One region of the Clostridium sp. AF36-4 genome, then DNA from elsewhere that is predicted to be linked to it. Evidence: predicted binding sites of a transcription regulator. Region 1 holds the regulator's gene; each other region holds the start of a gene.
The links. Region 1 encodes Rex, which represses fermentation and respiration genes when NADH is low (regulators of the CRP and FNR family bind a similar motif). Its sites were predicted from a motif close to ATTGTTAANNNNTTAACAAT; they were not measured.
Positions count from the first base shown of each region.

Region 2: coaD (pantetheine-phosphate adenylyltransferase) is a predicted target of Rex. The motif match lies at 1,969-1,988, and genes of this name have one in related genera.
Region 3: gap (type I glyceraldehyde-3-phosphate dehydrogenase) is a predicted target of Rex. The motif match lies at 1,987-2,006, and genes of this name have one in related genera.

Region 1 covers NZ_QTVH01000008.1:7,418-10,704, forward strand. Annotated here, with positions in the region: gene DW005_RS05780 (ABC-F family ATP-binding cassette domain-containing protein) at 1-568, opposite strand, end outside; gene DW005_RS05785 (hypothetical protein) at 697-1,044, shown strand; gene DW005_RS05790 (redox-sensing transcriptional repressor Rex) at 1,128-1,760, shown strand; gene DW005_RS05795 (hypothetical protein) at 1,771-2,376, shown strand; gene acpS (holo-ACP synthase) at 2,373-2,747, shown strand; gene DW005_RS05805 (NAD(P)H-hydrate dehydratase) at 2,763-3,287, shown strand, end outside.
Region 2 covers NZ_QTVH01000003.1:52,849-56,135, forward strand. Annotated here, with positions in the region: gene DW005_RS02390 (enoyl-CoA hydratase-related protein) at 1-76, opposite strand, end outside; gene DW005_RS02395 (acetyl-CoA C-acetyltransferase) at 158-1,342, opposite strand; gene coaD (pantetheine-phosphate adenylyltransferase) at 1,391-1,885, opposite strand; gene DW005_RS02405 (butyryl-CoA:acetate CoA-transferase) at 2,099-3,287, shown strand, end outside.
Region 3 covers NZ_QTVH01000006.1:2,904-6,190, reverse strand. Annotated here, with positions in the region: gene spo0A (sporulation transcription factor Spo0A) at 1-401, shown strand, start outside; gene glgA (glycogen synthase GlgA) at 482-1,918, shown strand; gene gap (type I glyceraldehyde-3-phosphate dehydrogenase) at 2,040-3,056, shown strand; gene DW005_RS04500 (phosphoglycerate kinase) at 3,155-3,287, shown strand, end outside.

The DNA of each region.
Region 1 (3,287 bases):
TTGTAGGCTCATCCATCAACAATAAGTCCGGTTCTGATAACAGAAGTTTACCAAGAGCAACCCTTGTTTTTTGTCCACCGGAGAGATTGTTGATGCACTGGTGCATCGCTTCTCCGCGAAAGCCAAGACCGTTAATGACGCCGAGAACTTTACTTTTGTAAGTATATCCTTCACCATCTTCAAAAGCCGTTTGCAGCTTATGGTATTGGTTTAACACACGCTCTAATTCGGCACCTTCTAAAGTTGTCATTTGCTGCTCCATTGCACGGATTTTTTCGTCCATTTCAATGACATCCGATTTGACAGCCAATAATTCTTCATAAATTGTTTTGTCTGAGTGATATCCCTGCTGCTGTGGGAGATAGCCGATGGTACTTCCTTTAGCTGTTACAATTTCACCGGAATCTGCCGGAAGTTCACCGACAATGATTCGCAGCAGTGTTGTTTTGCCGGCACCGTTAATTCCTACGATGGCAGCGCGTTCACCTTCATTTATATGAAAAACAGCATCTGACAAAACGGTTTCGTCTGCAAATGCCTTTGAAATATGATTGCATGCTAATATCATAATGATTGAATCCTCCAAAAAACTTCTAACAAAAACATATTTTATAATAATTTTAATTTTTTTGCAACATTTTGCCGTTTTCAATCGTCTTATTTTATGAACACCAAAAAAAGGAAAGGGTGGTTACTATGTGTATCAATCGAATTTATTACGGAGAAGAGGCAATCAGTCGCATTGAGCGCAATGAAGAAGGCAAAAGGAACTGGCTTTCGAAAAAAGAAAAAAAGAAAGTTAAAAAAGTTTCTTTGTGGAAGATTACAAAAGAGTCCTTTGATTTAAATGCACTCTGCGAATTTCCGAATCTTGAAGTGATAGAGATAGCAGGATTTGATGAGTTTAAGCCATTGGAGTTAAAACATATTGAGGTTTTATATCAATTTCGCAGATTAAAATGCCTGCGTTTGTCTTCCTGCCTGATTCCGGAGCCGTTTGAGAAGGGAAAATGGAAACATTTGCGGACATTGGAGATTGACTAATTTTTAACATTCCATTATAATAAGTACAGACAGCTTTTTTTATGGCTGATTTGTACTTTTTATTTTCGTTGGAGGATACTTTTGTGGCAGATAAAAAGATTTCAGCGGCAGTAATTAAGCGTTTGCCGCGGTATTATAGATATTTAAGCGAATTATTGGATAACGGAATTGAGCGTATTTCATCCGGGGAGTTAAGTAAGCAAATGAAAGTGACAGCATCTCAAATCCGACAGGATTTTAATAATTTTGGCGGTTTTGGTCAGCAGGGATATGGTTATAATGTTCCTTATTTGAAAAATGAAATAGGTAAAATTTTGGGACTTGACAGGGATTACCATGTCATTATTCTTGGTGCCGGTAACTTAGGGCATGCACTTGCCAATTATGCCGGTTTTGAAAAACGAGGATTTGTGGTATCAGCAGTTTTTGATGTCAGTCCGGATAAGATTGGCAAAAAGATTGGTCATACGATGGTTTATGACATGAAAGACTTAGAAGGATATGTAAAAGGACATACGGTAGATATTGCAGCACTTACGCTGCCGAAATCAATTGCACCGGCAGTGGCGAAACAGCTTGTACAGTATGGTGTTAGTGCATTTTGGAATTTTGCGGCCACCGATTTGAATCTTCCGGGAAATATTGCGGTTGAAAATGTACATCTGGCAGAAAGTTTGATGCGGCTTTCCTACAATATTTCTAACTTACCGGAATAGGAGGAATGGTATGAAACGACGAGACTTAGAATTTGAAACGCTGGTGAGAGAAGCTTTAAAAGGGAAAAAGGTTCCTATTCTAGTGTTGGACCGTCGCTGGCATACCTTGTTTCCGCAGGGAGAAAAACCGGCTGAGATTATTCAGCTTGAGGAGAAATTAAATGAACTGCTCAAAAGGCAGGGGTATTTAGTAAATGACATCAAAGATTTAAAAAAGACGAAAAAGAAATTGATGGAAGGCATTGTGGCTGGGATGAATGATGCAGAGCCTTTACGTGATAAGAAGAAGAAAAACCAGCAGCGTCTTCTTTTGGAAATCAAAGAGCGGATAGAGACGGAATCAGATGAATTGATTGAACTTCCGAGAATGATAAAAAAGGCAAATGAAGAACTGCTTGCTACAGGGGCACATTATTGTTTTGAGCGTCTGGCAAATGGAGATGAGCAGTTAAAAATTGTAAAGCAGGAAATTGAAGAACTCCGTATTTCCCTCCGTGAGAAAACGGAATGGAAAGATGATTTAGAGGAGAGTATGGACAGTGCCTATTCTTTAATGCATGGGTTGTTAGGTCATGATGTAATGAATTTATATGATAAAAGGAAGGGAAAAGAATGATACTTGGAATTGGTGTAGATTCCATTGAGATTTCCCGTGTTGTAAAAGCGATGGAAAAAGAGTATTTTGTCCATCGCATTTTTACGGAAAAGGAACGGGCGGAGATGGAACACGCAAAAAGGAGAGGTGCTTCTGATTTTGCCGGGAAAGAAGCGGTAGTAAAAGCATTTGGTACCGGCTTTGCGGGCATTGATGCCTGTGAAGTGGAAATTCTGCGAAGAGAAAGCGGCGCCCCCTATGTTACACTTTATGGTGCGGCGAGAAAAAAAGCAGAAGAAATGGGGATTACCGATTGGAAGATTTCTATCACAAATACAAAGGAAGTTGCGACGGCATTTGTGATTGCTGTGGCAGACGATGTAAAAGAATAGAAAGAAGGGACTTTTATGAAAGAGATGTATTCCGGTGAACAGGCGAAAGCAATTGACACCCATGCTATTGGTACAATGGGGATGCCAAGTCTTGTTTTGATGGAAAAGGCGGCGATGTCGGTGGTTTCCGTCCTTTTGGAGAAAGCCGGACCATCGGATACTTTTTTATGTGTATGTGGAATTGGAAACAATGGCGGTGACGGCGTCTGTGTGGCACGTATCTTACATGAAATGGGATATCAGGCGGCAGTTACAGTCGTAGGAAATTCGGAACATATGTCAGAAGAAATGAAAACACAGCTTGTAATTGCTTCGGCATGTGACGTCCCGATTCTTACCTATTCACTTGTTTCGATGGATGAATACGACATTTTAATTGATGCCGTCTTTGGAATCGGACTTTCCAGAGAAGTAACCGGTGTGTATGAACAGGTTATTTTAGATATGAATCAAAGTGGCGTGACGGTTTATTCATTAGATATTCCGTCCGGTATTCATGCAAAAAGTGCGAAAGTGCTAGGCTGTGCCGTACAGGCTGAA
Region 2 (3,287 bases), on a different contig from region 1:
ACGCATTCAATGCTTTTGGGCGGTTGATGGTAATAATACCAACTGCACCTTCTACTTCATATGTTACAAATTCCATTGAAAGTATCCTCCATTTAAAATTTCTTTTTTACATCACAGGAACGAACCGATATAATACCGGCTCGTCCCAAAAGTAAAATTAGTCTCTCTCAACAATTGTGGAACATCCCATTCCACCACCGATACAAAGTGTTGCAAGACCTTTCTTTGCATCGCGTTTCTGCATCTCATGAAGCAATGTAACAAGGATACGGCATCCACTTGCTCCAACCGGATGTCCAAGTGCAATTGCACCACCGTTTACATTCAATTTGCTAAGGTCAAATCCAAGGTCACGGCCTACTGCTACAGACTGTGCTGCAAATGCCTCGTTTGCCTCAATCAAATCAAAGTCATCAATGCTCATGCCTGTTTTAGCAAGAACCTTCTTTGTAGAAGCGACCGGTCCAATACCCATGATTTTTGGATCCACACCGCCAAGAGCACCGGCTACAAATGTTGCCATTGGTGTTACACCAAGCTCTTTCGCTTTTTCTTCGCTCATTACTACGATAGCAGCTGCACCATCATTAATACCGGAAGCGTTACCAGCTGTTACCACGCCGCCTTCTTTACCGGAGCAGCATCTAAGACCGCTAAGGCTCTCAGCTGTTGTACCAGGACGTGGTCCCTCATCGGTATCAAATACGATTGTTTTCTTTTTAGACTTGATTTCAACAGGAACAATCTCATCTTTGAATTTACCTGCAGCAATAGCAGCTTCACATTTCTGCTGGCTGTTTGCAGAAAACTCATCCAACTCTTCGCGAGTAATTCCGTACTGCTCTGCTACGTTCTCAGCAGTAATCATCATGTGATACTGATTGAAAGCATCCCACAATGCATCGTTTACCATGGTATCCACAAATTTACCATTGTTCATACGGTAACCAAAACGAGCATTCATAGCTGCGTAAGGAGCCATGGACATGTTCTCCATACCACCGGCAACAACAATATCAGCATCTCCTGTCTGAATCATCTGAGCTGCCATATTTACACAGTTCAAACCTGAACCACAAACAACGTTTACAGTAACTGCTGTTGTCTCGATTGGAAGACCAGCACCGATGGATGCCTGACGAGCTACGTTCTGACCAAGACCTGCCTGGATTACACATCCCATGTAAACATGGTCAACGGCATCCTTTGGCACGCCTGCTCTCTTAAGAGCCTCCTCAATAACGATAGAACCTAATTTTGGTGCTGGAGTTGTGCTTAATGCACCACCCATTTTACCAATTGCCGTACGGCAAGCACCTGCTAATACAACTTTCTTAGACATGAATATATCCTCCTTATAAATTTTTTACTAATACTACTTAATTTATCATCACTGCTTTCGCAGTTTCTGATCATACTTTTCTCTGAATGCCTTCTGAACAACTTCCGGCACCAGTTTCGATACATCCGAGCCATAAAAAGCAACTTCTTTCGCAATGGTGGAACTTAGGAAAGCATACTCAAGACTCGTAGTAAAAAACATCGTATCAATCTCCGGCTCAATGCTGTGATTAGTCTGTGCAATCTGCATCTCGGATTCAAAATCCGTCACGGCACGGAGACCGCGGATAATCAGCTTTGCATCATTTTGTTTGGCAAAATCAATTGTCAATCCGGTAAATGTTAAAACCCTCACATTTGGAAATTCTTTCGTGGTCTGCTTTAACAGTTCTACACGCTCTTCCCTTGTAAATAAAGGCGTTTTTTCCTGATTCACAAGCACTCCGATAATCAATTCATCCACTACTTTGGATGCTCTCTTAATAACATCTAAGTGCCCATATGTAACGGGATCAAAACTACCCGGATATATTGCTTTTATCATATCTTTTTCCTATCTGTAAATCAAACTACAATTTACCACTTTTTATGATTCAATCCTTACTCATAATAACAAACGAAAACGATATTGTCAACAATTTAACAAACTTTTTCCATGAACATTTTGTGAACCGACTGGCTACTTGACCGCACCATGCGATAATGCTAAAATAAACATATTGCAAATATAGTTACCAGAATGGAGGTTTTACCAGATATGAACGAATTATATAAGAGTAAACTTGTGACTGCCAAAGAGGCAGCCGAAGTGGTAAAGTCAGGAAACTGGGTGGATTACGGCTGGACCGTGACAACACCTGTGGATTTCGACAAAGAACTTGCCAAACGTCTGCCGGAGCTTCACGATGTGAACTTCCGTGGCGGTATCCTGATGTGGGAACCGGAGATTTTCAAAATTGAAGATCCGGCTGCACACATGACATGGAACTCCTGGCACATGAGCGGAATCGAAAGAAAAGCTGTTGCAAAAGGATTTTCTTTCTACTCTCCAATCCGCTATTCGGAACTGCCACGTTATTACCGTGATTTAGAAAATCCTGTGGATATTGCTGTTATGCAGGTAGCACCGATGGATGAACACGGATACTTTAACTTTGGACCAAGTGCTTCCCATTTGGGAGCTGCCTGCGAGCGCGCGAAAACCATTATCGTTGAGGTAAACAAAAACATGCCACGCTGTCTTGGCGGATTTGAAAATGGAATTCATATTTCTAAAGTAGATATGATTATCGAAGGATCAAACTCACCAATCGCAGAAATGGGCGGCGGTGCTGCAGCAACAGAAGTTGACCACGCAGTAGCAAGACAGATCGTTGCGCAGATTCCAAACGGTGCCTGCCTTCAGTTGGGAATTGGCGGTATGCCAAACGCTGTCGGCTCACTGATTGCTGAATCCGATTTAAAAGATCTTGGTGTTCACACCGAAATGTATGTCGATGCTTTTGTTGACATTGCAAAAGCCGGAAAAATCAATGGTTCTAAGAAAAACTTAAACAAAGGCCGTCAGGTATACGCTTTTGCTGCCGGCACAAAGAAATTGTATGACTATTTGGATAACAATCCGGAATGTATGAGTGTTCCTGTCGATTATGCCAATGAAATTGATGTCATTTCCGCACATGATAACTTCATTTCAATTAACAATGCTGTTGACATTGATTTGTTTGGACAGGTTAATGCTGAATCCGCCGGCATAAAAAATATCAGTGGAGCAGGCGGCCAGCTTGATTTCGTATTAGGTGCTTATAAATCAAAAGGCGGAAAGAGCTTTATCTGTCTCTCTTCTACCTTTAAAAATAAGCAGGGCGAAGTACAGTCCCGTATCCGCCCAACTTTAGCAAACGGTTCCATCGTTACCGATACCCGTGCAAACACAATGTATGTCG
Region 3 (3,287 bases), on a different contig from region 1:
TTGCTACGGGAAATGAGAACCGAAGAAATGAAAAAATGGCGAAATATAATCTTGAATCGGATGTTACCAATATCATTCATGAAATCGGGGTGCCGGCACATATAAAAGGGTATCAGTATTTGCGGGATGCAATTATGATGTCAGTTGACGATAAAGAAATGTTAAATTCTATTACAAAAATTCTCTATCCTTCTATAGCCAAACAACATGGGACAACACCAAGCAGAGTAGAACGAGCAATACGACACGCAATTGAAGTGGCGTGGAGCCGCGGAAAAGTGGATACAATTGATGAATTATTCGGATATACGGTTCATAATGGAAAAGGAAAACCGACAAATTCGGAGTTTGTAGCGCTAATTGCGGACAAGATACGGTTAGAACAGAAAATGAAAGCCTAAAAAAATCTTTTCACCGCTCCCTTTTTAGTGTATAATAATACCAATATGATTTTGTGTCAAAAAGAAAGGGGAGAAGGATATTGAAGAAAGTATTATTTGTTGCTTCTGAATGTGTTCCTTTTATAAAAACCGGTGGATTGGCAGACGTTGTCGGTTCACTTCCAAAGTATTTTGATAAGAGTAAATATGATGTACGGGTTATGATTCCAAAATACACTGCGATACCGGAAGAGTATAAAAACCAGATGCATTATATCACGCATTTTTATCTGGAACTTGCATGGCGTAAGCAGTATGTCGGTGTGTTTGAAATGGAATTAAACGGTGTTAAATTCTATTTTCTTGATAATGAATTTTATTTTAGCGGCAGCAAGCCTTATGGAGAAATTTATCAGGATATTGAAAAATTTGCCTTTTTTGACAAAGCGGCGTTATCAACACTGCCTGTGATTGATTTCCGCCCGGATATTATTCACTGCCATGACTGGCAGACGGGGCTGATTCCGGTATATCTGCATGATGCATTCCAGCAGAGCGAATTTTACCGTGGAATTCAGTCAATTATGACGATACATAACTTGAAATTTCAGGGTGTCTGGGATAAAAAGACAGTTATGGATACGGCAGGGCTGGATGCATACTATTTTACACCTGATAAATTGGAAGCCTTTGGGGATGCCAATTATCTAAAGGGTGGTCTCGTTTACGCAGATCAGATTACGACTGTAAGTGATACCTATGCAGAAGAGATTAAGACACCGTTTTATGGAGAAAAATTAGATGGTCTGATTAATGCGAAGTCAGGGTGTTTGACCGGAATTGTGAATGGCCTTGACTACGATGAGTATAATCCGGCAAAGGATCCACTTATTTATGCAAATTATGATGCAAGAACATTCCGCAAAGAAAAAATTAAAAATAAGCGCGGCCTTCAGAAAGAACTTGGTCTTTCGCAGGATGATAAGAAGTTTATGATTGGTATTGTGTCAAGACTGACCGACCAAAAGGGCTTTGATTTGATTGACTATGTAATCGAAGAAATCTGTGCAGAAGATACACAGCTTGTGGTACTTGGTACCGGAGAGGAAAAGTACGAAAATCTGTTCCGTCATTTTGCTTGGAAATATCCGGACCGTGTATCGGCGAACATTTACTATTCCAATGAGCGTTCGCACAAAATTTATGCAGCCTGCGATGCCTTTTTGATGCCATCACTCTTTGAACCGTGCGGATTAAGCCAGCTGATGAGTCTTCGATATGGCACGGTTCCGATTGTAAGAGAGACCGGCGGACTTAAAGATACGGTAGAGCCTTATAATGAATATGAGAGCAAAGGAACCGGTTTCTCATTCAGCAATTACAATGCACATGAGATGCTTAATACCATCCGCTATGCAAAAGATGTCTATTATAATAGAAAGAGAGAGTGGAATAAGATTATCGACCGCGGGATGGCAATGGATTTTTCATGGAAGAATTCAGCGAAAAAATATGAGCAGTTGTATGACAGAATGTAAAAAAATACAAATTATTTGAATTTACTCTTGAATTTTATTACGGAATTGGGTAGAATAGGTTCTAGAAGTTTGTATATTTTTTAACAAACCAAAATTTTAACTATTTTTAGGAGGAAATATCATGTCAGTAAAAGTAGCGATTAACGGATTTGGACGTATCGGACGTCTTGCATTCAGACAGATGTTTGGTGCAGAAGGTTATGAAGTAGTAGCAATTAACGATTTGACAAGCCCTAAGATGCTTGCACACCTTTTGAAGTATGATTCTTCTCAGGGTAAATATGAGAAAGCAGATACTGTTTCTGCAAGTGATGATTCCATCACAGTAGATGGTAAAGAGATTAAAATCTATGCTTTCCCGGATGCAAACAACTGCCCATGGGGTGAGCTTGGTGTAGACGTAGTTTTGGAGTGCTCCGGATTCTATACATCCAAAGAAAAAGCACAGGCTCATATCAATGCAGGTGCTAGAAAAGTTGTTATCTCTGCTCCAGCAGGAAATGACCTTCCTACTATCGTATATAACACAAACCACGAGACATTGAAAGCAGATGATACAATCATCTCCGCAGCTTCTTGTACAACAAACTGCCTTGCTCCTATGGCAGATGCATTGAACAAATATGCTGCAATCCAGTCTGGTATCATGGTTACAATCCATGCTTACACAGGTGATCAGATGACTCTTGATGGTCCTCAGAGAAAGGGTGACCTCAGAAGATCTCGTGCAGCAGCAGTAAACATCGTTCCTAACAGCACAGGTGCTGCAAAAGCTATCGGTCTTGTAATTCCTGAGTTGAATGGTAAATTGATTGGTTCTGCTCAGCGTGTTCCTACACCTACAGGTTCTACAACAATTTTGACAGCTGTAGTTAAAGGAAAAGACATCACAGTAGATGGTATCAATGCCGCTATGAAAGCAGCAGCTACAGAGTCCTTCGGATACAATGAAGACGAAATCGTTTCTTCTGATATCGTAGGAATGAGATTTGGTTCTCTCTTCGATGCAACTCAGACAATGGTTTGCAAAGTTGACGATGACACATACGAAGTACAGGTTGTATCTTGGTATGATAACGAGAACTCTTATACAAGCCAGATGGTTCGTACAATCAAATACTTCAGCGAGTTAGCATAAGTCTTGATTTAGGACAAGGTTTGAAATTGATCCCAAAAAGGGTCCGGTCGGTTGGACCGGACCCTTTTTCATAGAAATAATTAAAATGGAGGTTTGTTATGTTAAATAAAAAATCAGTAGATGATATTAATGTAAAAGGTCAGCGCGTGTTAGTACGCTGTGACTTTAACGTACCACTTCAGGATGGTAAGATTACAGATGAAAACCGTCTGGTAGCAGCACTTCCTACAA